2 regions of the Pantoea brenneri genome follow, and region 2 is predicted to be linked to the other one. Evidence: predicted binding sites of a transcription regulator. Region 2 holds the regulator's gene; the other holds the start of a gene.
What was found. Region 2 encodes PhoB, which activates phosphate uptake and scavenging genes when phosphate is short. Its sites were predicted from a motif close to CTGTCATAAAACTGNCNNAT; they were not measured.
Positions count from the first base shown of each region.

Region 1: pstS (phosphate ABC transporter substrate-binding protein PstS) is a predicted target of PhoB. The motif match lies at 8,598-8,617, and genes of this name have one in related genera.

Region 1 is NZ_JBCGBG010000006.1:191,215-206,016, forward strand. It holds gene xylA (xylose isomerase) at 1-1,009, shown strand, start outside; gene xylB (xylulokinase) at 1,027-2,469, shown strand; gene AABB92_RS19335 (MFS transporter) at 2,596-3,834, opposite strand; gene phoU (phosphate signaling complex protein PhoU) at 3,942-4,676, opposite strand; gene pstB (phosphate ABC transporter ATP-binding protein PstB) at 4,694-5,467, opposite strand; gene pstA (phosphate ABC transporter permease PstA) at 5,512-6,402, opposite strand; gene pstC (phosphate ABC transporter permease PstC) at 6,399-7,361, opposite strand; gene pstS (phosphate ABC transporter substrate-binding protein PstS) at 7,449-8,492, opposite strand; gene glmS (glutamine--fructose-6-phosphate transaminase (isomerizing)) at 8,658-10,487, opposite strand; gene glmU (bifunctional UDP-N-acetylglucosamine diphosphorylase/glucosamine-1-phosphate N-acetyltransferase GlmU) at 10,634-12,004, opposite strand; gene AABB92_RS19375 (F0F1 ATP synthase subunit epsilon) at 12,165-12,584, opposite strand; gene atpD (F0F1 ATP synthase subunit beta) at 12,609-14,006, opposite strand; gene atpG (F0F1 ATP synthase subunit gamma) at 14,037-14,802, opposite strand, start outside.
Region 2 is NZ_JBCGBG010000001.1:2,169,064-2,183,865, forward strand. It holds gene AABB92_RS10295 (acyl carrier protein phosphodiesterase) at 1-458, shown strand, start outside; gene AABB92_RS10300 (inositol monophosphatase family protein) at 664-1,476, shown strand; gene AABB92_RS10305 (histidine-type phosphatase) at 1,477-2,742, shown strand; gene proY (proline-specific permease ProY) at 3,232-4,584, opposite strand; gene brnQ (branched-chain amino acid transporter carrier protein BrnQ) at 4,655-5,974, opposite strand; gene AABB92_RS10320 (cobalamin-independent methionine synthase II family protein) at 6,366-7,469, opposite strand; gene AABB92_RS10325 (PstS family phosphate ABC transporter substrate-binding protein) at 7,843-8,763, opposite strand; gene phoR (phosphate regulon sensor histidine kinase PhoR) at 8,783-10,096, opposite strand; gene phoB (phosphate response regulator transcription factor PhoB) at 10,111-10,800, opposite strand; gene sbcD (exonuclease subunit SbcD) at 10,996-12,195, shown strand; gene AABB92_RS10345 (AAA family ATPase) at 12,192-14,802, shown strand, end outside.

The sequences.
Region 1 (14,802 bases), on a different contig from region 2:
TTCGCCGGAAGGCGATTCGCTGCGCAGCTATCAGGACAATTTTGCCATCATGACCGATAAGCTGCTGGAGAAGCAGCAGGAGACCGGGGTGAAGCTGCTGTGGGGCACGGCGAACTGCTTTACCCATCCACGCTACGGCGCGGGCGCGGCGACCAATCCCGATCCGGCGGTCTTCGCCTGGGCCGCGACTCAGGTGTGCAGCGCCATGCAGGCCACCAAAACCCTTGGCGGTGAAAACTATGTGCTGTGGGGCGGCCGCGAAGGGTATGAAACTCTGCTGAATACCGATCTGCGCCAGGAGCGCGAGCAGATTGGCCGCTTTATGCAGATGGTGGTTGAGCACAAACACAAAATCGGTTTCCAGGGCACACTGCTGATTGAGCCGAAGCCGCAGGAACCGACCAAGCATCAGTACGACTACGACGTCGCCACGGTGTATGGCTTCCTCAAACAGTTCGGTCTGGAGAAAGAGATCAAAGTGAACGTCGAGGCCAATCACGCCACGCTGGCCGGTCACTCTTTCCACCACGAAATAGCTACCGCCATTGCGCTGGGCATTTTCGGCTCGGTCGATGCCAACCGCGGCGACGCGCAGTGTGGCTGGGACACCGATCAGTTCCCGGTCAGCGTGGAGGAGAATGCGCTGGTGATGTATGAGATCCTCAAGGCGGGCGGCTTTACCACCGGCGGCTTAAACTTTGATGCCAAAGTGCGTCGCCAGAGCACCGACAAATACGATCTGTTCTACGGCCATATCGGCGCGATGGATACCATGGCGCTGGCGCTGAAAGTCGCGGCCCGGATGATCGACGACGGCGAGCTGGATAAGCGCGTGGCACAGCGTTACAGCGGCTGGAATGGTGAGTTCGGCCAGCAAATTTTGAAAGGCGAGTTTTCACTGGCCACGCTGGCGGCGCATGCTCAGCAACAGCAGCTGAATCCGCAACATCAGAGCGGACGCCAGGAGCAGCTGGAAAACCTGGTGAATCACTATCTGTTTGATTTTTAAAGGCTCAGGAGCAGAACATGTTTATCGGGATCGATTTAGGCACCTCTGGCGTCAAAGTGGTGCTGGTGGATGCCGCCGGCCAGGTGCAGGCGACAGAAACAGCGCCGCTGCAGGTTTCACGTCCACAGCCGCTGTGGAGCGAACAGGATCCCGAAAGCTGGTGGCAGGCGCTGGACCACGCTATGCAGGCGCTGAGCGGGCAGCACGATCTGCGCGTCGTTGAGGCGATCGGGCTGAGCGGCCAGATGCATGGCGCGACCCTGCTGGACAGCGCCGGCCGCGTTCTGCGTCCGGCGATACTGTGGAATGATGGGCGTAGTGAGGCGCAGTGCCGTGAACTGGAACAGAAGGTGCCGGACGCCCGGGCGATCACCGGCAACCTGATGATGCCCGGTTTCACGGCGCCCAAGCTGCTGTGGGTGCAGCAACACCAACCGGCCATTTTCAGTCAGATCGCGAAGGTGCTGTTGCCAAAAGATTACCTGCGCTGGCGGATGAGCGGTGACTTCGCCACCGACCTGTCAGATGCGGCAGGCACGCTGTGGCTGGATGTGGCGCGGCGAGACTGGAGTGATGAGATGCTGCGCGCCTGCGATCTCAGTCGTGAGCAGATGCCACAACTGTATGAGGGCAATGCCATAACCGGCACGCTGGATACTGCCCTGGCGGCGCGCTGGAAAATGAATCCGGTGCCGCTGGCGGCGGGCGGTGGCGATAATGCGGCGGGCGCGGTCGGCGTTGGCATGACTGAGCCGGGTCAGGGCATGCTCTCACTGGGCACCTCCGGCGTCTACTTTGTGGTCAGCGAGGGCTATCTGAGTAATCCTCAGCGCGCCGTTCACAGTTTCTGTCATGCCTTACCGCAGCGCTGGCATCTGATGTCGGTGATGCTCAGCGCCGCTTCCTGCCTCGACTGGGCGGCTGAACTGACCGGCTGTCACGATGTACCGGCACTGCTGGATGAGGCGGCGCGGGCGCGCGATGACGTGCCGCCGCTGTGGTTTTTACCCTATCTCTCCGGCGAACGCACGCCGCACAACAATCCCAACGCCAGAGGCGCTTTCTTTGGCTTTACCCACCAGCATGGTCGTCCGGAACTGGCGCGGGCGGTGCTGGAAGGCGTGGGATTTGCGCTGGCGCAGGGGATGGATGTGCTGCATGAATGCGGCGTGCAGCCAAAAAGTATTATGTTGATCGGGGGCGGCGCACGCAGTGCGATGTGGCGGCAGATGCTGGCGGACATCAGCGGTCAGACGCTCGATTACTGCCACGGTGGTGAGGTCGGACCGGCACTCGGCGCGGCCAGGCTGGCGCAGCTGGCACTGGATGGTCAGGCTGCGGCACCGACGCTTACCCTGGTGCAACGCCACCGGCCGGACAGCGCGCGCAGGGCGCATTACCAGCCGCTGCGGCAGACGTTTGCCGCGCTGTATCAGCAACTGCTGCCGTTAATGCACTAAACCGCGACAAACCCCGACGCGCTGACCGGTAACCGCCGTGTCGGTGCGTTTCGCTTATCCGTTTACCGGCCGGTAGCATCACAGCCGGGATGGGTGTTCACATCCCGGCAGATCCGTGCCCTGCTTTCAGCCAATCGCGCCCAGCGTGTCATCCTGACTGTGCTTTTTCGGCAGCAGGAACAGGGTGGCCACAATATCCAGCAGATAGATCAGCGCCAGCAGCGTAATCGCCGCCGCAAAGGAGAACTGGCTCGCCAGCAGGCCAATCACCACCGGGCCGAAGCCGCCGACGCCCCGCCCAAGGTTAAACAGGACGTTTTGCGCCGTGGCCCGCACCTGTGGCGGGAAGGTATCGGAGATCAGCGCGCCGTAGCCACCAATCATCCCATTAACGAACATCCCCATGATCGCCCCGGTAACCAGCATGATGCCGGGATCGCGTAACTGAGCATAAATCACCACCATCACTACCGCGCCAAACTGATAGAGCAGGAAAATCTTCCAGCGCGCAAAGCGATCGGCCAGCACACCAAACAGCCAGATACCGAAGGTCATACCGACCACCGTTACCGCCGTCCACAGACCCGATTTGGTCAGGCTGAAGCCGAAGCTGGAGGAGAGGTAGCTCGGCATCCAGATCATCAGGCCGTAGTAGCCAAAATTCTGTACCGAACAGAGGATGAAAATGCCGAGGCTGGCTTTTGCAGTCGCGCGATCGCGGACCAGCAGCTTGAGGCGCGCCGGAAAAGAGAGCGAGGGAACGTTTTTGACCTGTCGGCGATAGGCCTCCGGTTCGCCCATGCTGCGACGGATCACAAACGAGACCAGCGCGGGTAATAAACCGACCAGAAACATGCCGCGCCAGCCGATCACGCTCAGCAGCGGCGGCGTAATAAAGGCCGCCAGCAGCACACCGAGCTGCCAGCCGATACCGACCCACGCCGAGGCGCGGTTGCGCTTCTCTGCCGGCCAGGCTTCGGCAATCAGCGCCATACCGATGCCGAACTCTCCGCCCAGCCCGACGCCCGCCAGGGTACGCCAGGCCAGCAGATCCCAGTAGCCCTGCGCCACGGCGCACAGGCCGGTAAACACCGAGAATACCAGGATAGTGATGGTCAGCATACGAATACGACCAAAGCGATCGCTGAGATGGCCAAACACAATACCGCCGATGACCGCGCCGATCAGCGTCCAGGTGACCAGCGATCCCGCCTGCGATGGATTGAGCGCCAGCGAGACGCTGATCGCCGGCAGCATAAAGCCAAGGATCAGCAGATCAAATCCATCCATCGCATAACCGCTGACGGCGGCCAGCATCGCTTTACCGGGCGTGACGCCGGGTTTAGCCTGGGGAGAAGGAGACATTATTCAGCACCTCAGAAGGAAAAGTGCCGCAAGTATAAAGAGTGTTGCCGGGGGGACCAATCGAAAACGCCGAACCGTACGCCAGCGCGGCGTACGGTTGCGGTCACTCAGGAGGGCTTATTGCTGCCATCATCGCCTGACAGCAGTTCGTCGAGCCGGTCACCGCCAACGTGGCGGAAATCCTGACCTTTGACAAAATAGAAGATGATTTCACAGATGTTCTGGCAGCGATCCCCGATGCGCTCAATCGCCCGGGCGCAGAACAACGCCGTCAGTACGCTGGGAATGGTACGCGGATCTTCCATCATGTAGGTCATCAGCTGACGCACAATGCCCTCGTACTCTTTATCCACCTTTTTATCTTCACGGTAGATAGCGATCGCTTCGTTGAGGTCCATGCGCGCAAAGGCGTCCAGCACATCATGCAGCATCTGTACGGTATGACGACCCAGCGACTCGAGACTCACCAGCAGCGGCAGATGTTGCTGGCCGAACTTCTCCAGCGCGGTGCGGCTGATCTTCTCCGCTACGTCACCAATCCGTTCCAGCTCAGAAATGGTTTTGATGATCGCCATCACCAGCCGCAAATCGATAGCGGTTGGTTGACGTTTGGCGATGATGCGCACGCAGGCCTCATCAATCTCCACTTCCATCATGTTGACCTTTTGGTCGCCGTCGATCACCCGCTGCGCCAGTTCACCATCGAGGTTATGCATCGCGGTGATGGCGTCGGTCAGCTGCTGCTCGACCATGCCACCCATGATCATCACCTGGGTGCGAATGTGCTCCAGCTCGGCATTGAACTGACCGGAGATATGTTTGTTCAGATTCAGATTATCCATGGCGATCTCCTGTCAAATCAGCCGTAGCGGCCGGTAATGTAGTCTTCAGTTTGCTTCTGTGCCGGCTTGGTGAACAGCGTGTCGGTATCGCTGAATTCAATCAGTTCGCCCAGATACATAAATGCGGTGTGGTCGGAGCAGCGTGCGGCCTGCTGCATGTTGTGCGTCACGATCACCACGGTGTAGTCCTGCTTCAGCTCGGTAATCAGCTCTTCAATACGCCCGGTTGAAATCGGGTCGAGCGCCGAACAGGGTTCATCCAGCAACAGCACTTCCGGGCGAATCGCGATACCGCGGGCGATGCACAGACGCTGCTGCTGACCACCGGAGAGACTGTAACCGCTCTGATGCAGCTTGTCTTTGGTTTCGTTCCACAGCGCGGCTTTAGTCAGCGCCCACTGGACCCGTTCGTCCATATCGGCACGTGACAGCTTCTCAAACAGGCGAACACCGAAGGCGATATTGTCATAAATCGACATCGGAAACGGCGTCGGCTTCTGAAACACCATGCCGACCCGGGCGCGCAGCAGCGCGATATCCTGTTGCGCCGCCAGAATGTTGTCGCCGTCCAGCAGGATATCGCCTTCAGCCCGCTGATCCGGGTAGAGCGAGTACATTTTATTGAAGGTCCGCAGCAGGGTCGATTTACCACAGCCGGATGGCCCGATAAATGCGGTGACCTGATTTTTGGCGATATCCAGATTGATATTCTTTAACGCGTGAAACTTACCGTAATAGAAGTTCAGATTACGGACCTGAATTTTATCGGCTGATGCAGTCGCGATACTCATTGCTCGTCTCTCTTATACGGCGCCGCGCAGGGCAGCGCCGGAAGTTAACCGTGTTTACCTTTGGCAAAAATCACCCGCGCTACGATATTCAGCAGCAGCACGCACAAGGTAATAATCAGTACGCCAGCCCAGGCCAGGCTCTGCCATTCGGCGAACGGGCTCATGGCGAACTTAAAGATGGTGACCGGCAGATTCGCCAGCGGCTGCATCATGTCGGTGCTCCAGAACTGGTTCGACAGCGCGGTAAACAGCAGCGGCGCGGTCTCACCAGCGATGCGGGCAATCGCCAGCAATACCCCGGTGATAATGCCGGAGACCGACGCCTTCAGGGTGATGGCGGAGATCATCTTCCACTTCGGCGTGCCCAGCGCATAAGCCGCTTCACGCATGCTGTCCGGCACCAGCCGCAGCATGTTCTCGGTGGTACGAATTACGATCGGCACCTGGAGCAGCGCCAGCGCAATCACCCCGGCCCAGCCGGAGAAGTGCTGCATCTGCGACACCACAATGGTGTAGACAAACAGCCCGACCACAATCGACGGCGCTGACAGCAGAATGTCGTTAATAAAGCGGATCACTTCCGACAGAAACGACTTGCGGCCATATTCCGCCAGGTAGATGCCGGCCATGATGCCCAGCGGCGTGCCGAAGAAGGTCGACCAGAAAATCAGTAATCCGCTGCCCGCTAAGGCGTTCGCCAGGCCGCCGCCGGCAGTATTCGGTGGCGGCGTTGATTCGGTGAACAGCGACCACGACAGGCCATCAAGGCCGCGTGATACGGTGGTGAACAGGATCCACACCAGCCAGAACAGACCAAATGCCATGGTCAGCAGCGACAGCGTCAGCGCTATCTTGTTTTTGGTGCTGCGCCAGGACTGCATCTTACGACGGGATGCGTCGAGTTCGGCGCGCGCCTGAACTTCAATGGTGGTCATGATCGCGCTCCTTCACTTTTCGCCAGCCGCATAATCATCAGTTTTGAAATCGCCAGCACGATAAAGGTAATCACAAACAGAATCAGACCCAGCTCCATCAGCGCCGCCACATGCACGCCGGATTCCGCTTCAGCGAACTCATTGGCGAGGGCGGAGGTGATGCTGTTGCCCGGCATAAACAGCGACGGGCTATCGAGCTGGTAGGTGTTGCCGATAATAAAGGTCACCGCCATGGTTTCACCCAGTGCGCGGCCCAGTCCCAGCATCACGCCCCCTATCACACCGTTTTTGGTGAAGGGCAGCACGATACGCCAGATCACTTCCCAGGTGGTGCAGCCGATGCCGTAGGCCGACTCTTTCATCATCACCGGCGTCTGCTCAAACACATCGCGCATCACGGAGGCGATGTAGGGGATGATCATGATCGCCAGAATCACGCCAGCGGCCAGAATACCGATACCGAATGCCGGACCGGAGAACAGCTCACCGACAATCGGAATGCCTGACATCACGTCGTTGACCGGCGTCTGGAAATATTCAGCAAACAGCGGCGCAAACACGAACAGGCCCCACATGCCATAGACAATGCTGGGGATCGCGGCCAGCAGCTCAATGGCGGTACCCAGCGGGCGACGCAGCCAGCCTGGCGCGAGTTCGGTCAGGAACAGCGCAATACCAAAACTGACCGGCACGGCAATAATCAGCGCGATGATAGAGGTGACGAGGGTGCCGTAAATCGGTACCAGCGCACCAAATTGTTCGTTGGGGGCATCCCAGGTTTTGGTCCACAAAAAGGAGAAACCAAACTTCTGAATGCTTGGCCACGAGGAGATGATCAGGGAGACGATAATGCCGCCCATCAGCAACAGGACGATCAGCGCGGCAAGCTTGACCAGCGCACCAAATATTCTGTCACCTTGCTTGCCTGGGGCTTTGAATGCCGGCTTGGTTGCAGCCATAGAAGTCTCAGTCTTCAGGAGTTATCAGGGCGGCAGTACGCCGCCCGTTGGGTCTGACCGAACCGGAATCCGGCCAGGGTCGGTCAATTACTGATAAAGCGCCTTACCAGAACTGTCTTTGATATTGGCTTTCCATGCAGCGCGAATCTGCTCGGTCACGCTCTCTGGCAGGGCGGCATAATCCAGCGCGGTAGCGGTTTTGCTGCCGTTTTTGTATGCCCAGTCAAAGAACTTCAGCACTTCGCTGCCTTTGGCCGCATTAGCCTGATCTTTGTAAACCAGGATAAAGGTGGTGGAAGAGATAGGCCAGGCATCCGCGCCTTTCTGGAAGGTCAGGTCCTGAGCAAAAGATTTGCTCCAGTCTGCGCCTTTCGCCGCGTTGCTGAAGCTGGTTTCGCCTGGGGCGACCGGCTTGCCATCGGCGTCCATCAGTTTGGTGTAGGTCAGGTTGTTCTGTTTGGCGTAGGCGTATTCCACATAGCCGATTGAACCCGGCAGACGCTGTACAAACGCAGCCACGCCGTCGTTGCCTTTGCCACCCAGACCGACCGGCCAGTTTACGGTGTTGCCTTTACCGATTTTGCTGTTCCAGTCCGGGTTCACTTTCGCCAGGTAGCTGGTGAAGACAAACGAAGTACCGGAACCATCAGCGCGGCGTACCACGTTGATATTAGTCTCTGGCAGTTTCACGCCCGGGTTCAGTTTAGCTATCGCCGGATCGTTCCACTTTTTGATGGTGCCGAGGTAGATGTCGCCGACGGTTTTACCGTCCAGCGTCAGTTCACCTGATTTGATGCCCGGCAGGTTAACCGCCAGCACCACGCCGCCGATTACCGTCGGGAACTGGAACAGGCCATTTTTCTGCAGATCTTCATCTTTCATTGGCGCATCGGACGCACCGAAATCGACGGTTTTGGCGATGATTTGTTTCACGCCACCAGATGAACCGATGCCCTGGTAGTTAACTTTGCTACCGGTGGCTTGCTGATACTCTGCTGCCCACTTGGCATAAACCGGCGCCGGGAACGTCCCGCCTGCGCCCGTCAAATCGGTGGCCGCAAAAGCAGATACCGCGCTGACTGCAAAGGTGGCGGCGAGGATTCGGGCTACGGTGCTACGCATCAGTGTCATGTTCCCTCCAGGGGAGAAAATTCAGGCTCGGGGCCGTTTTAGTAAGAGTCAGTGATTGCTGCAGGAGGGAAAATAGGACAGTTTGATGACAGTGAAATGTACGAAATATGACAGTTATATGACAGCGGGCAAAAATGAAGCGGGCCCGCGACCGGGCCCACTTTGTTATTCTACGGTAACCGATTTCGCCAGGTTACGCGGCTGATCGACGTCAGTGCCTTTGATCAGCGCGACGTGATACGACAGTAGCTGCAACGGCACGGTATAGAAGATTGGCGCAATCACCTCTTCAACGTGGGGCAGCGGGATAATCTTCATCCCGTCACTGTCGCTGAAGCCCGCATCCTGATCGGCAAACACATACAGCAGACCGCCGCGTGCCCGCACCTCTTCGATGTTGGATTTGAGCTTCTCCAGCAGTTCGTTGTTGGGTGCCACCACGATCACCGGCATATCGGCATCAATCAGCGCCAGCGGGCCGTGCTTCAGCTCGCCCGCCGCATAGGCTTCGGCGTGAATGTAGGAGATCTCCTTCAGCTTCAGCGCCCCTTCCATGGCGATCGGATACTGATCGCCGCGGCCGAGGAACAGCGCATGATGCTTATCTGAGAAGCCCTCTGCCAGATTTTCAATCAGCTTATCCTGCGCCAGCATCTGTTCGATCCGGCTGGGCAGCGCCTGCAGCGCATGGACAATCTCATGCTCGGTTTCCGCCGCCATGCCTTTCAGCCGGCCCAGCTTCGCCACCAGCATCAGTAACACTGCCAGCTGCGTAGTAAAGGCTTTGGTCGAGGCAACACCGATTTCGGTGCCCGCTTTGGTCATCAGCGCCAGATCAGATTCCCGCACCAGCGACGAACCGGCCACGTTACACACCGCCAGGGAACCGAGATAGCCCAGCTCTTTGGAGAGACGCAGCGCTGCCAGGGTGTCGGCCGTTTCGCCCGATTGCGATAAGGTGATCAGCAGGCTGTTTTTCCGCACCGCCGACTTGCGGTAGCGAAACTCAGAGGCGATCTCGACATCACACGGAATATTGGCCAGCGACTCAAACCAGTAGCGTGACACCATGCCGGAGTTATACGAGGTACCGCAGGCGATAATCTGGATATGCTCCACCTGCGCCAGCAGCGCTTCTGCACCTGCGCCCAGCTCGCTGAGATCGACCTGGCCGTGACTGAAACGGCCGCTCAGGGTGCTTTTCAGCGCCATCGGCTGCTCGTAGATCTCTTTCTGCATGTAATGGCGGTAGATGCCTTTGTCACCGGCATCATACTGCAGGGTCGATTCGATCTCTGCGCGCGTCACCGGTTTACCAGTACGATCAACGATGGTCACATCGCGACGGCTGATTTCCGCGATATCACCCTCTTCCAGATAGATGAACCGACGCGTCACCGGCAGCAGCGCCAGCTGATCGGAGGCAATAAAGTTCTCGCCCACGCCACGGCCAATCACCAGCGGGCTGCCGGAGCGTGCCGCCACCAGCAGCGACGGATCGCGGCTGTCCATGATCACCATGCCATAGGCGCCGCGCAGTTGCGGGATGACGCGTAGCACCACTTCACGCAGCGTTCCGCCCTGCTTCTGCTCCCAGTGAACCAGATGCGCCACCACTTCGGTGTCGGTTTCAGAGGCAAACACGTAACCACGCTCGATCATCGCAGCGCGCAGCGGCTCATGGTTTTCAATGATGCCGTTGTGCACGATAACGATGTGCTCAGAAACGTGCGGATGCGCATTGGCTTCCGACGGTTCGCCGTGCGTTGCCCAACGCGTATGGGCAATACCGGTGCCGCCAATCAGCGGCTGCTGTTCGGCTGCATCGGCCAGCTTCTGCACTTTCCCTAAACGTCGCAGGCGCGTAACGTGCCCCTGACGATCGACCACGGCCAGACCGGCCGAATCATATCCGCGATACTCAAGACGACGCAGGCCTTCCAGCAGAATTTCTGCGATATCGCGTTGTGCTACTGCACCAACAATTCCACACATAATGATGTTTTCCTGACTACATGGCTGTTCGCCACTTTCGTTGTCATGCGACCTGATATCCGGCTTTGCCGGTTCCCCGAGCCTTGTAGAGAGTGGGGATTATAGTTTTGGCACTGCATCGGCCCGCATGAAGCGGGCCGTTAAAATTATTTTTTCTTCTGTGGGCGCTGCCAGTCCGCTTTGTGATTCTGCTCTTTACGGTTGTAGACCAGTCCCGCTTCGGTGACATCTTTCATGATGGTGGTGCCCGCCGCAATGGTAGCACCTGCCGCCACGCTGACCGGCGCCACCAGCTGGGTGTCCGAGCCGACAAACACGTTATCACCGATCACGGTTTTTGATTTATTCGCGCCATCATAGTTGCAGGTAATGGTGCCGGCCCCGATGTTGACGTTAGCGCCGATCTCCGCGTCGCCCAGATAGGAGAGGTGACCCGCTTTCGAACCTTCGCCCAGACGGGCTTTTTTCATCTCAACGAAGTTGCCGACATGGGCGGCATGTGCCAGCTCACTGCCGGGACGCAGTCGGGCGAAAGGTCCGACGGTACAGGCGCTGGCCAGATTCGCATCCTCGATCACCGAATAAGGGCTGATTTCACAATCGTCGCCAATCACGCTGTTTTTGATGATGCAGCCCGCGCCGATTTTTACCCGATCGCCCAGCGCCACCTGACCTTCAATGATGACGTTGGTGTCGATTTCCACATCCCGGCCGTGGGTCAGGGTACCGCGCAGGTCAAAGCGGGCCGGATCGCGCAGCATCACGCCCGCCAGCAGCAGGCGCTCAGCCTGTTCAGTCTGATAAGTGCGTTCCAGCGTTGCCAGCTGCAGACGATTATTCACACCATCGGTCTCACTGATGCGCGTCGGATGAACCGCCTCAATCACCCGGCCTTCCTGATGCGCCAGCGCGATGATATCGGTGATGTAGTATTCACCCTGCGCGTTATTGTTGGTGAGCTGCGCCAGCCAGCGTTTCAGATCGCCGCCGTTGGCGATCAGGATACCGGTGTTGATTTCAGTGATTTGCAGCTGCTCTGGCGTGGCATCTTTCTGCTCGACGATGCCGACAATGGTGCCGTTCTCGCGCACGATGCGGCCATAGCCGGTCGGATTCTCCAGCACCACGGTGAGCAGGCCGATGCCGCCCTGCGGTTTGGCCTCACGCAGGCGCTGTAACGTCGCTTCAGCGATCAGCGGTACGTCGCCGTAGAGCATCAGAATGTCTTCATCGTCAGCGAAGCAGGGCGCGGCCTGCTGCATGGCGTGGCCGGTGCCGAGTTGTTCGGCCTGCAGCACCCAGTTGAGGGCGCTGTCGGTGAGGGTGGCTTTAAGACGATCGCCGCCGTGACCATAAACCAGATGCACCTGCTGCGCGCCCAGCCCTTTGGCCGCGTCAATCACATGCTGCACCATCGGCTTGCCTGCCAGCGTATGCAGAACTTTTGGCATATCGGAATACATACGGGTGCCCTTGCCAGCGGCAAGGATCACCACACTCATCGCACTGTTAGACATAACTATCCTGAGTGAATTTTTACGGGTGAAAGTAAAACGGTTTGAGGGTGAGATTACTACATTTTTCTCAGGCCGAAATTAGGCGGGAGGGCGCAGATGACCCGGCAGGCAAAAAAAATGCCAGCCCGGAGGCTGGCATTTCGTGACGCATAAAGCTGGATTACATCGCTTTTTTGGTCAGTTCGATCACGCGCAGTTTAGCAATGGCTTTCGCCAGCTCGGCAGAGGCCTGAGCATAGTCCACGTCACCGTGGCTGCTGTTCATGTGCTCTTCTGCTTTGCGTTTCGCTTCCAGGGCGCGGGCTTCGTCCAGATCGGTACCGCGAATAGCGGTATCGGCCAGAACGGTGCTGCTGCCCGGCTGCACTTCCAGCACGCCGCCAGAGAGGTAGATAAACTCCTCTTCGCCGTGCTGTTTCACGATACGGATCATTCCAGGCTTAATGGCAGTCAGCAGCGGCGCATGGCCAGGGAAAATCCCTAACTCACCTTCGCTACCTGACACCTGAATTTTCTGTACCAGACCAGAGAACAACTGACTCTCTGCGCTGACCACATCCAGGTGATAAGTCATAGCCATAATATTCCTCCCGGGAAACCGTTATTACAGTTTCTTCGCTTTTTCCACGGCTTCTTCGATGGCACCAACCATGTAGAAGGCCTGCTCTGGCAGGTGATCAAACTCACCTTCCATGATGCCTTTAAAGCCACGGATAGTGTCTTTCAGCGTAACGTACTTGCCCGGAGAACCGGTGAAGACTTCCGCAACGAAGAACGGCTGAGACAGGAAACGCTGAATCTTACGCGCACGTGCCACCAGCAGTTTATCTTCTTCAGACAGCTCGTCCATACCGAGGATGGCGATGATGTCTTTCAGCTCCTGGTAACGCTGCAGCAGTGACTGAACGCCACGCGCTACGTCGTAGTGCTCCTGACCCACAACCAGTGGATCCAGCTGACGGCTGGTGGAATCCAGCGGGTCAACGGCCGGGTAGATACCCAGAGAGGCGATCTGACGGCTCAGCGTTACCGTTGAGTCTAAGTGCGCAAAGGTGGTTGCTGGTGACGGGTCAGTCAGGTCATCCGCAGGGACGTAAACGGCCTGTACGGAAGTGATTGAACCGGTCTTGGTGGAGGTAATACGCTCCTGCAACACACCCATCTCTTCGGCCAGCGTTGGCTGGTAACCTACCGCAGATGGCATACGACCCAGCAGTGCAGAAACTTCGGTACCGGCCAGGGTATAACGGTAGATGTTATCGATGAACAGCAGAACGTCGCGGCCTTCATCACGGAATTTTTCCGCCATGGTCAGACCGGTCAGTGCCACGCGCAGACGGTTACCCGGCGGCTCGTTCATCTGGCCATACACCAGGGCAACTTTGTCGATAACGTTGGAGTCGGTCATTTCGTGGTAGAAGTCGTTACCCTCACGAGTACGCTCACCCACACCGGCAAACACTGAGTAACCTGAGTGTTCAGCCGCGATGTTACGGATCAGTTCCATCATGTTGACGGTTTTACCTACACCCGCACCACCGAACAGACCCACTTTACCGCCCTTGGCGAACGGACACATCAGGTCGATAACCTTGATGCCGGTTTCCAGCAGTTCCTGCGAGTTAGACTGATCTTCATAAGAAGGTGCCGCGCGGTGAATAGAGGCGATCTCTACTGCGCTGCCATCTTCTTCTTTCAGCTCGCCTTTCATGTCGATTGGCTCGCCGAGAACGTTCATGATACGGCCCAGGGTCGCTTTACCGACCGGAACCTGAATCGGTTTCTGCAGGTCGTTGACGCTCAGACCACGCTTCAGGCCGTCAGACGTACCCATTGCAATGGTACGGACCACGCCGCCGCCCAGCTGCTGCTGAACTTCCAGCACCAGACGCGCATCACCATTCATAACCTCGAGGGCACTGTACACTTGCGGTACCGCGTCCTGAGGGAATTCGACGTCAACAACGGCGCCGATAATCTGGACAATCTTTCCAGTTGCCATCTTGAATCCTCTACCTAATTCCAAACCTGGTTAAACCGCGGAGGCCCCCGAGACGATCTCGGTAAGTTCCTGGGTGATGCTGGCCTGACGAGCTTTGTTGTACACCAACTGCAGCTCTTTGATCAGATTTCCGCCGTTATCGGTTGCGGCTTTCATCGCCACCATACGTGCGGCCTGCTCACTGGCCAGATTTTCCACCACACCCTGATAAACCTGCGATTCGACGTAACGACGCAGCAGGGTATCCAGCAGCGCTTTCGGATCGGGTTCGTACAGGTAATCCCAGGTCTTCGCCTTCATCTCTTCTTCACCTTCCGCTGGCGGTAACGGCAGCAGTTGGGTAATGGTCGGAGTCTGAGACATGGTGTTATTGAACTTGTTACTGACGATCATCAGTTTGTCGATGCGGCCTTCATCATAAGCCTGCAACATCACTTTTACCGGGCCAATCAGGTCAGACAGGGTAGGTTTATCGCCCATGCCGCTGACTTGCGCCACGATGTTGCCACCAACAGAACTGAAGAATGACGCCCCTTTAGAACCGATAATCGACAGATCGCTCTGCACGCCTTTATCGGACCAGGACTTCATATCTGCCAGTACTTTCTTGAACAGGTTAATGTTCAAACCACCACAAAGCCCGCGGTCAGTTGAAACGACCAGGTAGCCGACGCGCTTAACGTCGCGCTCTTGCAGGTAAGGGTGCTTGTATTCCAGATTACCCAACGCAAGGTGACCAATCACTTTGCGCATGGTGTCTGCATACGGACGGCTGGCCGCCATGCGTTCCTGCGTT
Region 2 (14,802 bases):
TTCTGATGCATCGTCGGCTCGACGTCATGACCGATGCGTTGCCGGAAGTCCGTCGCGCCCGTCAGCTGTTCCGTCCGGAAACCTATCGCGTGGCCCCGATTACCCTTGATGTCATCTGGGACCATTTTCTGGCCCGTCACTGGACGCATTTCACCTCTGATCTGACGCTGGCGCAGTTTTCTGCCGCTGCCGAGCGCGAAATCGTGCCGCAGCTGGCGGCGACCCCGGAGGAATTTCAGCGGCTGAACGCAGTGATGTGGCATGAACGCTGGTTCGAGCACTACGCCCAGCCCGCCCGGCTGGAACGGGTGCTGCACGGCATGGCCAGCCGCCGCCCACGCCTGGCGGCACTGCGCGATTCTTATCACGACTTCACTGAACACTATGAGCAGCTTGAAGCCCTGTTTTTCATTTTTTATCCGCGTTTAATGGCGCAGGCGACGGCCAGAACGCTGTAAAACCCGATCCTCTTCTGTTGGCTGGCAGATGCCGGCCAATACCGCACAAAAAAGCCGCCTGCCCGCCCCCTCCCCATCTTGCCATCGCGTCTTATCTGCGGCTTAATGAAGCCTTTCTTAACAATAGTTAAGCAAAACACACAGCCAGACCGCCTGTTCAGGCGCGCCTTCCGTTCGCTATGGCAAAAAAACATAAGAGGGAAAGATGTCATCCGCTTCGCATTCTGAAATTGACGCGCGTTACCGTTACGCCTGCGACATCGCCCGTGCGGCGGCCAGCCGGGCTTATTCGTGGTATCAGCAGCGTCAAAACCTGGTGGTGGAACACAAGAGGGATCTGCAGGACGTGGTCAGCGAAGCCGATCGCAACGTCGAAGCATTAATCAAAACGTTGATTGAGGAGCGCTTCCCGGACGATGCCGTCTACGGTGAAGAGAGCGGCGGCGAAACAGGCAACGCCAGCTTTATCTGGGTCGTCGATCCAATTGATGGCACCGCCTGCTTCGTCAACGGCCTGCCTAACTGGTGCGTCTCGCTGGCAGTGGTGTGCGACGGTGAACCGGTGATTGGCGTGGTGTGCGATCCTAATCATCAGGAGCTGTTCCACGCCCGACTGGGCCAGGGCGCGTGGGTCAACGAGACCCGGTTGCAGGTACATGCAGCGCAACATCTCAACGAAGGTCTGCTCGGCATCAGTCACTCCAGCCGCACGCCGGGCGAGAGCGTTACCCGCCTGATTGCCGGACTGACTCAACAGGGCGGCATGTTTATCCGCATCGGTTCCGGCGCGCTGACCAGCGCCTGGGCGGCAGCGGGCCGGTTAATCGGCTACTACGAAGCGCATATGCATCCGTGGGATAGCCTGCCGGGCATTGTGCTGATGCGAGAAGCCGGTGGCGTCACTAACGATTACCTCAGTAACGACGGACTGAAAAATGGCAATCCGGTGCTGCTGGCGAATGCCACGCTCTATCCAAAGATAAAAGCGCTGACCGGCAATCGCGCGCTGGACGAATAAATGCGCGCTACCCGATGGTGCCAATGCACGTTAGCCCTGAGTGCACTCTGGCTACTGAGCCTGCCGATGCAGGCGGCCCCGCTGCCCCATTATCAGTTGGAAAAAGTGGTCGAACTGAGCCGGCACGGCGTGCGGCCACCGACGCCCGGCAACCGTAAAGAGATCGAAGCCGCCAGCCAGCAGCCGTGGACGGTATGGACCACGGCGGATGGCGAGCTGACCGGTCACGGCTACAGCGCAGTGGTCAACAAAGGACGCTGGCAGGGCGAACATTACCGCCAGCTTGGTTTACTGCCTGCTGGCTGCCCGACAGCAGACGACGTCTATCTGCGCGCCAGCCCGCTCCAGCGCACCCGAGCCACCGCCCAGGCGATAGCCGACGGTGCGTTTCCGGGCTGTGGCGTACCGATCCATCAGGTGACCGGTGAGGTTGATCCACTGTTTCAGAGCGATAAGCTGGCGTTTGCACAAACCGATCCGCAGCAAGAACTTGCGGCTAAGCAGCAGAAAGCGGGCGATCTGGCGCAGTTACAGCAGCAACTGCAACCGGCTATTCAGCAGCTTAAAGCCGCGGTTTGCCCGCCCACGGCGAAATGTGATTTCTTTGATCGCCCATGGCAATTCAAACAGACCCGCAGCGGCCACACCTACGTCGAAGGACTGAGCGTGATGGCCAGTATGGTTGAGACCCTGCGGCTGGGTTACAGCGAAAATCTGCCCGTCGATCAGCTGGCGTGGGGGCATATCACCACCGCGGCGCAAATTACCCGCCTGCTGCCGTTGCTGACCGCTAATTACGATTTGAGTAATGATCTGCTCTATCAGGCACAGCGGCGGGGATCGATTTTACTGCAGGCGATGCTGACCGAAATCGCCAGCAATGCCTCCACTGCCCGCTGGCTGATCCTGGTGGCGCATGACACCAATATTGCGATGGTGCGTACCCTGATGGGGTTTGACTGGCAGCTGCCGGGCTACGCGCGCGGCAATATTCCGCCCGGCGGCAGTCTGGTGCTGGAGCGCTGGCGTGACAGCCAGAGCGGCGAGCGTTTTCTGCGGCTCTACTTCCAGGCACAGAGCCTTGATGGCCTGCGTCAGTTACAGCCGATTGAAGACGCACAGGGTTTATTGCGTCAGGAGTGGCATCAGCCAGACTGCAGAATGACCGACGTCGGGCTGCTGTGTCCTTATCAATCGACCCTGACCGGCTGGCAACAACGGCTGGACAAGCGCGCCACGCAGCCGGTTTCCATCCGGCTGCCCTGAGCTGCCGCTAATCAAATCCATGCCGCGCTCGCTGCGCGGCGTAAATATGCTTTATCAGGCTTAATTGGTTGTATTGCTGTCGCCTGGTACTTTTCTTATTTAAATAACCCAGCTATCAGCGGCGTTAATTTTGTTTTACGATAACCGGGTCAATCATCCCTTTTTATTTCTCTGATTCTCTTGAATATTTCGGCGACTGGTTTCGCCGTTTTTTTATTTATTTGCTGTTCTCTTCGCCCCGCCACAGCCGCCCTGATGCGCTTAACGCCGATGTTTAGCTGGCAATCCCCTTCACCGCAGATAATTAACCGCGCAGGCGGATAGGTTATTCCACCGTCTGAAAGCGCCATCCGCCCGGGTTATTTCGTTACGGTGTTGTGACTGACATAAATAGCCAGCGCAGCGTCAGAGAAGTCAGTCGGGGGAAGAGAGAAGATGGAAGAGATGGCAAAGCGCATCTGCTCCCCCGCCAGGGGGAGCAGCCGACAATCAGCGCGGTTTACGTACCAGCTTATAGCCCAGCAGCAGCACCACTATCCACACCACGCCGACATAGAGCGATACCCGGGTATCCGGGAAATAGCCGATCAGCGCAATGATGAAGCAGAGGAATGCGACACCGACACCCGCGGTCCAGCTACCGCCTGGCAGCGCGAACTTCAGTTCGCTGGCAGCCTGTTTGCCGATTTTGCGGCGGAAGGCGATCTGCGACAGCAGAATCATGATCCACACCCAGACCGTCGCAAAGGTGGCCAGCGAGGCGATGACCAGGAACACTTTTTCCGGCATCAGGTAGTTGAGATAGACCGCAATCAACATGGCGAACATCATCACCACCACCGTCACCCACGGAATACCGCGTGAAGAGACTTTCATAAACATCTTCGGCGCGTGTCCCTGCTGGGCCATACCGTGCAGCATGCGCCCTACGCCAAACACGTCGCTATTGATCGCTGACAGTGAGGCGGTCAGGACCACAAAATTAAGAATCGAGGCGGCCGCCGCGATGCCCAGATGCTGGAAGGTCAGCACAAACGGGCTGCCCGAGGTGCCTACCTGGTTCCACGGATAGATCGACATAATCACAAACAGCGTGCCGACATAAAACACCAGAATACGCCAGGGTACCGAGTTAATGGCGCGCGGGATCGACTTCTCCGGTTCCTTCGCTTCACCGGCCGTGATACCGATGATTTCGATACCGCCGTAGGCGAACATCACCATCTGCAGCGACAGCAACATTCCGACCACGCCGTGGGCAAAGAAGCCGCCGTTGGTCCACAGGTTATGGATGCCGGTCGGCTGGCCGCCGTTGCCGATGCCCCAGATAATCATGCCGAAACCGGCCAGAATCATCACAATGATGGTGGCGACTTTGAAGAAAGAGAACCAGAACTCCACTTCGCCAAACACCTTCACGCTCATCAGGTTGACCGCGCCGATGATCAGCACCACGCTCAGTACCCAAATCCAGTGCGGCACCTCCGGAAACCAGACGCCCATATAGATGCCGAACGCCGTCACATCGGCGATCGCCACGATCAGGATTTCGAAGCAGTAGGTCCAGCCGGTAATGTAGCCAGCCATCGGACCGAGATAATCCTGGGCGTAACGGGAGAATGAGCTGGCCTGGGGATTGTTGACGGACATCTCACCCAGCGCACGCATGATGATGTAGGCCACGGCCCCGCCGATAATATAGGCGAGCAGCACGCTGGGTCCGGCCATTTTGATCGCATCGGCGGAACCGTAAAACAGCCCGGTGCCAATCGCCGATCCCAGCGCCATAAAGCGGATGTGGCGCGTGCTCAGTCCGCGTTTGAGCTTATTGGTTTCTTGCATAACAACCTGTACCTGTGAAATGAAAAAACCACGGGCAAGCCCGTGGTTAAAGAAAAATCAGTGCCATCTGCTACGAGTGAACGGAAACCTGTTCGCGTCCTTTAACCCGATCCACCACGGCGGCAATCAGCAGCATCACCAGCGATGGCGGCAACCAGGCAAGTCCCTGATCGGCCAGCGGCAGGTGCTGACTGAATGCAGGCAGCAACGCTTTAAACCCGGTAGTTTTAATCGCATCAATAATGCCGAACAGCAGGCTAATCAGCATTGCTGGCGCAATAATCCGGCTGCTCTTGTTCCACCAGTTCAGGGTGAAGCTCAGCACCACCAGCACGATACAAGGCGGATAAATCGCCGTCAGGACCGGGATGGAGATCTGAATCAGGTGGCTCAGGCCGAGGTTCGACACCACCATCGAGAACAGACCAAGGATAAACACCAGCGTTTTATACGACAATGGCAGGTATTGCGCAAAAAATTCCGCACAGGCACAGGTCAGACCGACCGCCGTTACCATACAGGCAACAAAGATCAGCGCCGCCAGGAAGAAGCTGCCCATACCGCCAAATGTCTGCTGAACGTAAGCGTGCAGAATCGCTGCGCCGTTCGCATTCTGATCGACCAGCGCGCCGCTGCCGGAGCCCAGTTTAAACAGGCACAGGTAGACCAGCGTCAGGCCCACGCCAGCAATCAGGCCGGCCAGAACGGTGTAACGCGTCAGCAGCGCGGCATTATCAACCCCGCGTGAACGGGCCGCGTTCACGATCACGATGCCGAACACCAGTGCGCCCAGCGTATCCATGGTCAGATAGCCGTTCACAAAACCGCTGGAGAACGCCGCACGCTGATAATCTTCCGTCGCCGGAATAGTGCCGCCCGCTGGCCACACCAGCGCAGCAATGCCCAGCACGGTCAGCGCCACAATTTTTAGCGGCGCAAGGAAATGGCCGACGGTATCGAGCAGTTTGCCCGGATAGAGCGACACGCCAATCACCAGCGCAAAATAGACCAGGCTGTAGATAAACAGCGGCATCGCGCCATCACCGGTCAGCGGGGCAATCCCCATCTCAAAGGAGACGGTGGCCGTCCGCGGCGTCGCAAAGAGTGGCCCGACCGCCAGATAGCAGACGGTGGCCAGCACCAGACCGGCAACCTTACCGATTGGGGTACTGAGTGCATCCACGCCGCCGCCGACGCGCGCCAGCGCTACCACGGTCATCACCGGCAGACCCACGGCAGTGATCAGAAAGCCAATAGCGGCGGTCCAGACGTGTTCGCCAGACTGAATGCCAACCATCGGCGGGAAAATGATGTTGCCCGCGCCAACGAACAGGGCAAATGTCATGAAGCCCAGCGCGAGAATGTCTTTCGAGGTTAAACGATGTGTCATACGGCCTGTCACTGATGTTGCGGTGGAAGTTGGGTTTGTGTTGTCCCCTCGCTGCGTTAAAACCACGACCAGCCAGCCAATGTCAGCGCATTATGCTCGTCGTGAGGTGAAGCGCAGGTGATTTAAGCTGCTTTTTTTCTGTTCACGGAGGGATGGATCGACAACGGGGCTAAGTAAAACGTTTATAGCGGGGAAAGGCAATACGGGATCGGAAAACCAGAAGGTTATCCCGTTATTTACGTAACAACCAGTGGATAGCGTTAATTTTTAACCCAGGCACACAAGATGATGTGCCTAAATAATAAACAGACCGCGAGAATTCCCCGCATAACGCCGCTGACAAATGCACAAAAGGCGCGTTTTACGCGCCTGTTTGCACAAGTTTACAGCATTACCACACCTGTTTTGCGATATCGACCACCAGGCGAATCTTCTGCCACTGCTGCTCTTCGCTCAGGCTGTTGCCCTCTTCGGTAGAGGCAAAGCCGCACTGCGGGCTGAGACAGATCTGGTCGAGGCTGACATACTGCGCCGCTTCCTGCAGTCGGGCTTTCACCTGCGCCGGATCTTCCAGCTCACCGGATTTGGTGGTGATCAGGCCCAGCACCACCTGCTGATGGCCTGGCTTGATGAAGCGCAGCGGCTCGAAACCGCCTGAACGGGCATTGTCATATTCGAGGAAGAAGGCATCGACATTGACGCTGCCAAACAGGATTTCCGCCACCGGCTCGTAACCACCTTCTGAAATCCAGGTTGAGCGGAAATTGCCACGGCAGACATGCAGACCAACGGTCAGATCGGCTGGCTTGTCTTCCAGCGCCTTGTTCAGCACCTGAGCATAGGTCCGCGCCAGCGCTTCCGGATCGTCGCCGCGTGCCCGGATATCGCGTTTCTGATCCTCAGAGCAAAGGTAGGCCCAGACGGTGTCATCCAGCTGTAGATAACGGCAACCCGCGGCGTAAAACGCCTTAATGGCGTCTTTATAGGTCTGTGCCAGGTCGTCAAAATAATCTGCCAGGTCCGGATAGACCTCAGCGTCGATCACTTTGCGACCGCCGCGGAAGTGCAGCACGCTGGGGCTGGGAATGGTCATTTTTGCCACCGCATCACCGGCAATGCTTTGCAGGAAGCGAAAGTGTTCCAGCATCGGATGGCTGGAAAAGCCGAGCTTGCTCACTACTTTTACGCCATGCGCTTTGGTCTGCACGCCGTTGAACTGGATCCCCTGCTCTGCTTCATAAGCTTCCACACCATCCAGGCCGTAGAAAAAATCGAAGTGCCACCAGCCGCGACGAAATTCGCCATCGGTCACCACCTGCAGGCCATTTTCGCGCTGTCTGGCGACCACATCGCGGATGGCGTCATCTTCAACCTGGCGCAGCGCTGCCGCATCAATTTCGCCAGCGGCGAACTGCTCACGCGCCTGCTTAATCGCGGCGGGACGCAGAAAACTGCCTACGGTATCAGCACGGAACGGGGCGGTATTTCTTTGCATGATCACTCCTGTCTCGCCTGCCGATGGTTTCAGCAGGAAATAATTGCGCTCTGTTATTTATAGCCATCTGGATGGCTATACGTCTGAACGCAGAATGACATGTGCCGCCGCCCGCTGCAATAGAAGAAAATTCACAGGCCATGAAGAAAATTCATGTTGGCAGATAAGACGGGCTACCGCGCGGTTTTGCAGCAGATAAGCAGCGACATGCGCGCGCCGGGAGAGGAGCACATCCATAGCGGTTAAGGAGAGAATGCGCGCCTGAAGGTGAACCTTCCAGGTTCCGGACAGCGAAAGCCCTACGCGCCTGGAGACCCTCGCTTAAACATCGCGCGCAGCACACAAGCAGAGCAGAATGCGCGTCTGAAGAGGATCAGTTAAGCGCCGCGCGCGCCTGCGCCATCTGGCTATCAGAGAGTGGCAGATAACCCGCTTCGCTGACCCGTCGCTGTCCCTGCACCGAGAGCACCTGCTGCAGGAAGGCTGCGACCAGCGGTGGCAACGGCTTACCCGGCGCCTTGTTGACATACAGATAGAGCGGACGGGCCCACGGATAGCGACCACTGCGGATTGCGTCCGCGTCGGGTGCCACAGCCTCACCCCGATCGTTCACCACCGCCAGCATCTTTACGCCGCTGAGGTGGAAGCCAAAACTGGCGTAACCGATGCTGCGTGGATTGCCTGCCACCGCCTGCACCACCGCTGCCGAACCGGGAAATTCGGCTACGTCATTGCGAAAATCACCCTGACAGAGCGCCTGCTGCTTGAAGAATCCCCAGGTACCGGACGCCGAGTTGCGTCCGTAGCGCTGGATCGGCCGGTGAGCCCACTCAGCCGCCCGCGCGCCGAGATCGCCCCAGCGTTGCGGCACCGAGGTGGCCCCGCACAGGCGGGTAATCGAGAAAATGGCGTCAAGCTGACGCGGCGTTATCTGCTGCAGCGGATTGCGCTGATTGACCACCACCACCAGCGCATCCATCGCTACCGGTACCGCCAGCGGAGGATAACCATAGCGCGCTTCAAACGCCTGCCGTTCATCCGCCTGCATCGGGCGGCTCATCGGTCCGAGCTGCGCCGCACCGGCAGCCAGCGCAGTCGGCGCGGTCGACGATCCGGATGCCTGCACCTGCACATTGACGCCCGGAGCCTGCCGACTGAAATCCTCGCCCCACAGCGTCATCAGGTAGCCCAGGGTATCAGACCCGACGCTGCTAAGGTTGCCCGACAGCGCGCCGGGCTGTGCCAGCGCCATGCCCGGCAATAAAATGACCATCAACAAAACAAGTGCGCGCATCAAGCAGATCCGTCAGCCATTAATGGAGGGCATTCTCCTGCATCCCACTGCTGACAATCAACCTTGCCGGCAAGGTAAAGGTAAAACAGGTCTCCTGATGCGGCACGCTGGTGATATCCAGCCGCGCATTATGGTGGCTCAGGGCATGTTTCACGATCGCCAGCCCCAGTCCGCTGCCGCCGGTCGCCCGCGATCGCGCCTTATCGACCCGGTAGAAACGCTCGGTGAGACGGGGAATATGTTCAGCCGCAATGCCCGGTCCGTTATCGCACACCCGAAACGTTGCGCCCTGCTTACTGCGCAGCCAGCTGATATCAATGCGCGTGCCCTCCGGCGTGTGGTTTACCGCGTTGTAGACCAGGTTGGAGATGGCGCTGCGCAGCTGTTCATCGTTGCCAAAGACTTTCAGATGCGGATCGGTATGGAAATGGATGTCGTGACGTCCGCCGCTCAGGGTGGCGGCCTCGTGTTGCAGCAGCCGGAGCATCACCGGCACATCGACCTTCTCTTTCAGATCGATCGCGGGCGCAGCTTCAATCCGCGACAGCGTCAGCAGCTGCTTGACCAGGCTGTCCATGCGGCGCGTCTGCTCCGACATGGTATGCAGCGCCTTGCCGCGTGAACGCTCGTTCATCACCGAGTCATTCATCATCTCCAGATAGCCCTGCAGCACCGTCAGCGGGGTACGCAGTTCATGGCTGACGTTGGCAAAGAAGTTACGGCGCGCCCCTTCCAGCTGGTGCATCTGGGTGACGTCACGCGCCACCAGCAGCCACTGCCCTTCACTGTAGGGCATGACGCGAAATTCCATGTGGTACTGGTTATTCAGCACCAGCGTCAGGGGTTTGTCGAAGTCACGCTGGCGGATATAGCGCGAGAATTCCGGATAACGCAGCAGGTTGAGGATGTTCTGGCCATTATCTTCCGGCCAGCGTAGCCCGAGATGCTGTTGCGCCAGCCCGTTGCACCAGAAAATGGTGCCCTCTTCGGTGGTGAGGATCACCGCATCTGGCAGCGACTCAGCGCCGCTGCGAAAGCGTTTAATCAGGTTGCCGAGTTCACGCCGCCGCCGCCGGTTGCGTAACTGCATCTGGTAGAGCCCGTAAAACAGCGGTTCCCAGCTGGCCCGCCCAGCCGGCGGCGTCATAGTGCGATCGAGCCACAACCAGTGCGACAGGCGCATCAGGTTGTGGAAATGCCACAGCAGCACCGCCAGTACGCTCAGCAACAGCAGCCACGGCAGATAACCGAACAGCAGGCCAAGCAGCAGCGCAGGCAGACACGCCAGCAGCAGTTCTGACAGTAATCTCTTCCAGGAGAGGCGTTCCAGCACGGTGAAAACTCCGTTTAGTAGCGGGCAGAGAAACGATACCCTGTTCCACGGACGGTTTGTACCATGCGATCGTGGCCGGAGACTTCCAGCGCTTTACGTAAACGGCGAATGTGAACATCGACGGTGCGATCTTCGACATACACGTTGGTGCCCCAGACATGGTTCAGCAGCTGCTCGCGGCTGTAAACCCGCTCCGGGTGCGTCATAAAGAAGTGCAGTAGTTTATATTCGGTAGGGCCCATTTCCAGCGGCGTGGTTTCGGACATCACCCGATGCGAGGAGGGATCCAGACTCAGTCCCTGCATCTCAATCACCTCTTCCACCGCCATCGGTGAAATACGGCGCATGACGGCTTTGATGCGCGCCATCAGCTCTTTTGGCGAGAAGGGCTTGGTGATGTAATCGTCAGCGCCGACTTCCAGCCCACGCACCCGGTCCTCTTCTTCACCACGTGCGGTGAGCATCATCACCGGAATATCGCGGGTCATCGCTTCGCGTTTCAGATGCTTAATAAACTGAATGCCGCTGCCGCCGGGTAACATCCAGTCCAGCAGAATCAGATCGGGCCAGGGTTCAATCAGCTTACCCACTGCGCTGTCATAATCTTCCGCCTCAATTGGCTGATAGTCGTTCTGCTCCAGAACAAAGCACAACATTTCACGGATTGGGGCTTCATCTTCCACAACCAAAATGCGCTTAGCCATTATTACTCCTGCTGATATGACGGCTGTCACTGAGATTCGCGGCGCCATTATGCGTCAGATTTGTGACACTTTTATGAAAAACATAACCGCTCATTCAGGCCAGTGGTAATCAATTATGACAGCGCAGCGACAATTTTTCGCTTTGGCCGCAGAGCCAGTATAATCGTCGGGCGAATTACAACGGCAGGGAGTTTTATGCGCATCATTCATACTGCGGACTGGCATCTGGGGCAGTTCTTTTACAACAAGAGTCGGGCGGCGGAACATCAGGCGTTTCTTGACTGGTTGTTGATCCAGATTGAACAGCATCAGGTGGATGCGTTAATCGTTGCGGGCGATCTGTTCGATACCGGCACCCCGCCCAGCTACGCGCGCGAAATGTTCAACCGCTTTGTGGTGGCGCTGCAGCCCAGCGGCTGTCAGCTGATTGTGCTGGCGGGCAATCACGACTCGGTGGCGACGCTCAATGAGTCACGCGAACTGCTCGCCTGCCTGAATACCCGGGTGATCGCCACGCCTCAGACCAACAGCGATGTGCTGCTGCTCACCACCCGTCAGGGCGAGCCGGGCGTGCTGCTGTGCGCCATTCCTTATCTGCGACCGCGCGATATTCTGCGCAGCCGCGCCGGACAGTCCGGACGCGACAAGCAGACCTCGCTGCTGGAGGCGATTGCTCACCATTATCAGCAGCGCGTGGCTGCTGCGCGGGCGCTGGAGCCGGCTCTGCCAATCGTGGCTACCGGTCACCTCACCACCGTCGGCGTCAGCCAGAGCGACTCGGTGCGTGACATCTATATCGGCACGCTGGACGCCTTCCCGGCCTCCGCGTTCCCGGACGTGGATTACATCGCGCTCGGCCACATTCACCGCGCTCAGCGGGTGGCGGGCACTGAGCACATTCGTTACAGCGGCTCGCCGATTCCACTCAGTTTTGATGAACTGGGCAGTGAAAAAAGCGTCTTCCTGCTGGACTTCACCCCGCGCGGTTTGCAAGCGGTGACGCCGCTGGTGGTGCCGCAGGTGCAGCCGATGCAGGTGCTGAAAGGTTCACTGGCGCAGATCGCGCAGCAGCTCAGCGATTTCAGCGACATGCAGCAGGAAAAACCGACCTGGCTGGATATTGAAGTCACCACTCAGGAGTACCTCAGCGATCTGCAGCGTCAGGTGGAAACCCTGACCGCAGAACTGCCGGTTGAGGTTTTGCTGTTACGCCGCAGCCGCGAGCAGCGTCAGCACAGCCTGGCGCGACTCGATAACGAAACCCTGAGCGAACTGAAAGTGGAAGAGGTGTTTGCCCGTCGCCTGGCGCTGGATAGTGAACTGCAACCGCAGCAGATCGATCAGATGACCACCCTGTTCCGCCAGACGCTGGCCGACATTGAGGAACCACAATGAAGATCCTCACGCTACGGTTTAAAAACCTTAATGCACTGCGCGGTGAATGGTTTATCGATTTCCGCGCTGAACCCTTCGCCAGTAACGGGCTGTTCGCGATTACCGGTGCCACTGGCGCAGGCAAAACCACGCTGCTGGATGCCATCTGCCTGGCGCTCTATCACCAGACGCCGCGTCTCGGCGCCATCTCCCAAAGCCAGAATGCGCTGATGACCCGCGACTGCGCCGAGTGTCTGGCTGAAGTGGAATTTGAGATCAAAGGCGAAGCCTGGCGCGCCTTCTGGAGCCAGAACCGCGCACGCGGCACCGCCGACGGCAAACTGCAGGCGCCGCGGGTTGAGCTGGCGCGCTGTGCCGACGATACCATCGTCGCCGACAAGGTCGGTGACAAACTGAGGCTGATTGAGACCCTTTCCGGCCTCGACTTTGAGCGTTTTACCCGCTCAATGATGCTGTCCCAGGGGCAGTTTGCCGCCTTCCTCAACGCCAAAGCCAGCGAACGGGCCGAACTGCTGGAAGAGCTGACCGGCACCGAAATTTACGGCCAGATTTCCGCCGCAATCTATGAACGTCACAAAGAGGCAAAAACCGCGCTCGACCTGCTGCGCAGCCGGGCGGGAGCCATGGCGCTGCTGGATGACGACACGCGCACCGCGCTGCAACAGCAGATGCTGCAACTGAGCGCGGCGGAACAGACGCTGAGCCGTGACTATCAGCACGCCCAGCAGCAGCAGCAGTGGCAGCAACAGGCGCAGCAGCTCCAGCAGGATATCGCGCAGACCCGCCAGGCGCTGCAACAGGCGGAGGCGGCGGCGCAGGCCGCTGAAGCGGACCGACAGCGGCTGGCGCGCAGCGAACCGGCTGAAAAGCTGCGGGCTACCCTGCAGCAGCGTGACGAACGGGCGAATGCGCTGCGTGAGGTACGCAGTCAGCAGCAGCAGCTGTCCGACGCACACCAGCAGGCGCTGGCTGAACAGCAACGCCAGCAGCAGCACTATGCCACCGCCCAGGCCGCGGCGGAACAGGCACGCCAGCAACAGCAGCAACAGGAGAGCCTGCTGACCGAACAGGTGATGCCGCTGGATCAGTCACTGCAGGCGCTGCAACAGCAGCTGACGCAGCAGCAGCAGGAAAAAGATCGCCAGCAGCAGCAGTGCGATCAGACTCAACGTATGCTGACCGATCAGACTCACCAGCTTACCGTCTTACAACAGGCGATCGCGGAGCAGCAAACCCTGCGTCAGCAGTTAGCCGATATGGCGCAATGGGGCGCATCGCTGCCGCTGTGGCAGGAACGATTTGCCCAGCTGGCGCAGCGCGAGGCGACCCTCGCCGGACTGGCGCAACAGCAGCAGCAACAACAGCAGAAAATCGCGGCGCAGCAAGCAGAACGGGAACAGCAGGCTAAGCAGGCATTACCACGCCAGCAGGCTGAGCAGGCCGCCGCTCAGGCGCTGCTGCAAGCGGAGCAAGTACTAACTTCGCTGCAGAAGCAGCATCCGCCAGCCGCGCTGCGAGAGGCGCTGAGCCAGCTGCACAGTCGCCGCGCGGCGCGGCAGCAGCTGTTACTGCTTTCTACCCAGTGGCACCCGCTGCATCAGCAGCTTGGTCAGCGCCAGCAGCAGCTGGCCGGGCTGGAAAAAGCTCACCAGCAGGCGGAGGCGGAATTACACAGCCTGCGCGAAAGATGGAAACGCGAGAAACAGCAGCTGGATGATGTCGATAAAATCTGCGCGCTGGAGCAGCAGATTGCCGATTTTTCGCAGTATCGCGCCCGGCTCACACCAGACCAGCCCTGTCCGCTGTGCGGCTCCTGCACGCATCCGGCAGTCGCCAGCTACAGCACGCTGGAAATCAGCGCCAATCAACAGCGACGCGCTGCCCTGCAACAGCAGGTCGATGCGCTACGCGAGGCGGGTACCGCCAAAAACGAACAGTTAAAGCAGTCGGCGATCCAGCAGCAGACGCTGCGCGACGACATTGCCGAAACCCAGCGGCAGCTTGTTGGTCTGGAGCAGCAATGGCAGGCGCTCAGCGGTGAGCTGGCACTTACCTTCACCCTGTCAGATCGCGACGCACTGACCCAGTGGCAGCAGCAGCAAAATCAACGCGAACAGCAGCTTGAGCAGCAGCGGCAGGCGCTGGAGGCGGCTGAGCAGGCCCGTCAGGCGGCAAAAGATCACCATCTTCAGCAGTCGCAGGCCTGGCAGCAGCATCTGCAGGCCGAACAGCTGGCACAGCAGTCGCTGGATAACCTGCAGCAGGCGCTGAGCGCGCTGCAACAGCGCCAGCAGCAGGAACAGGCGAGCTGGCAGCAGTTGCAGGACGCGGTACAGCAGCAGTTCAGCCAGCATGGCCTGAGCCTGCCTGCCGCCGCTGAACGAGAATCCTGGCTGGCTGTTCAGCAGTCCCGCTGGCAGCGCTGGCAGGAAAGTGAGCAATTACTCGCTAACCTGCAGCCGCAGCTGCTGCGCGGCGAAACTCAGCTGACCGCGCTGCAACAACAGGCTGAACGTGAACAGCAGCAGCTGACTACTCAGCAGCAGCAACTTCACCATCATCAAACCCGGCTCGACGAGATGCGCCAGCAGCGTCAGGCCCTGTTTG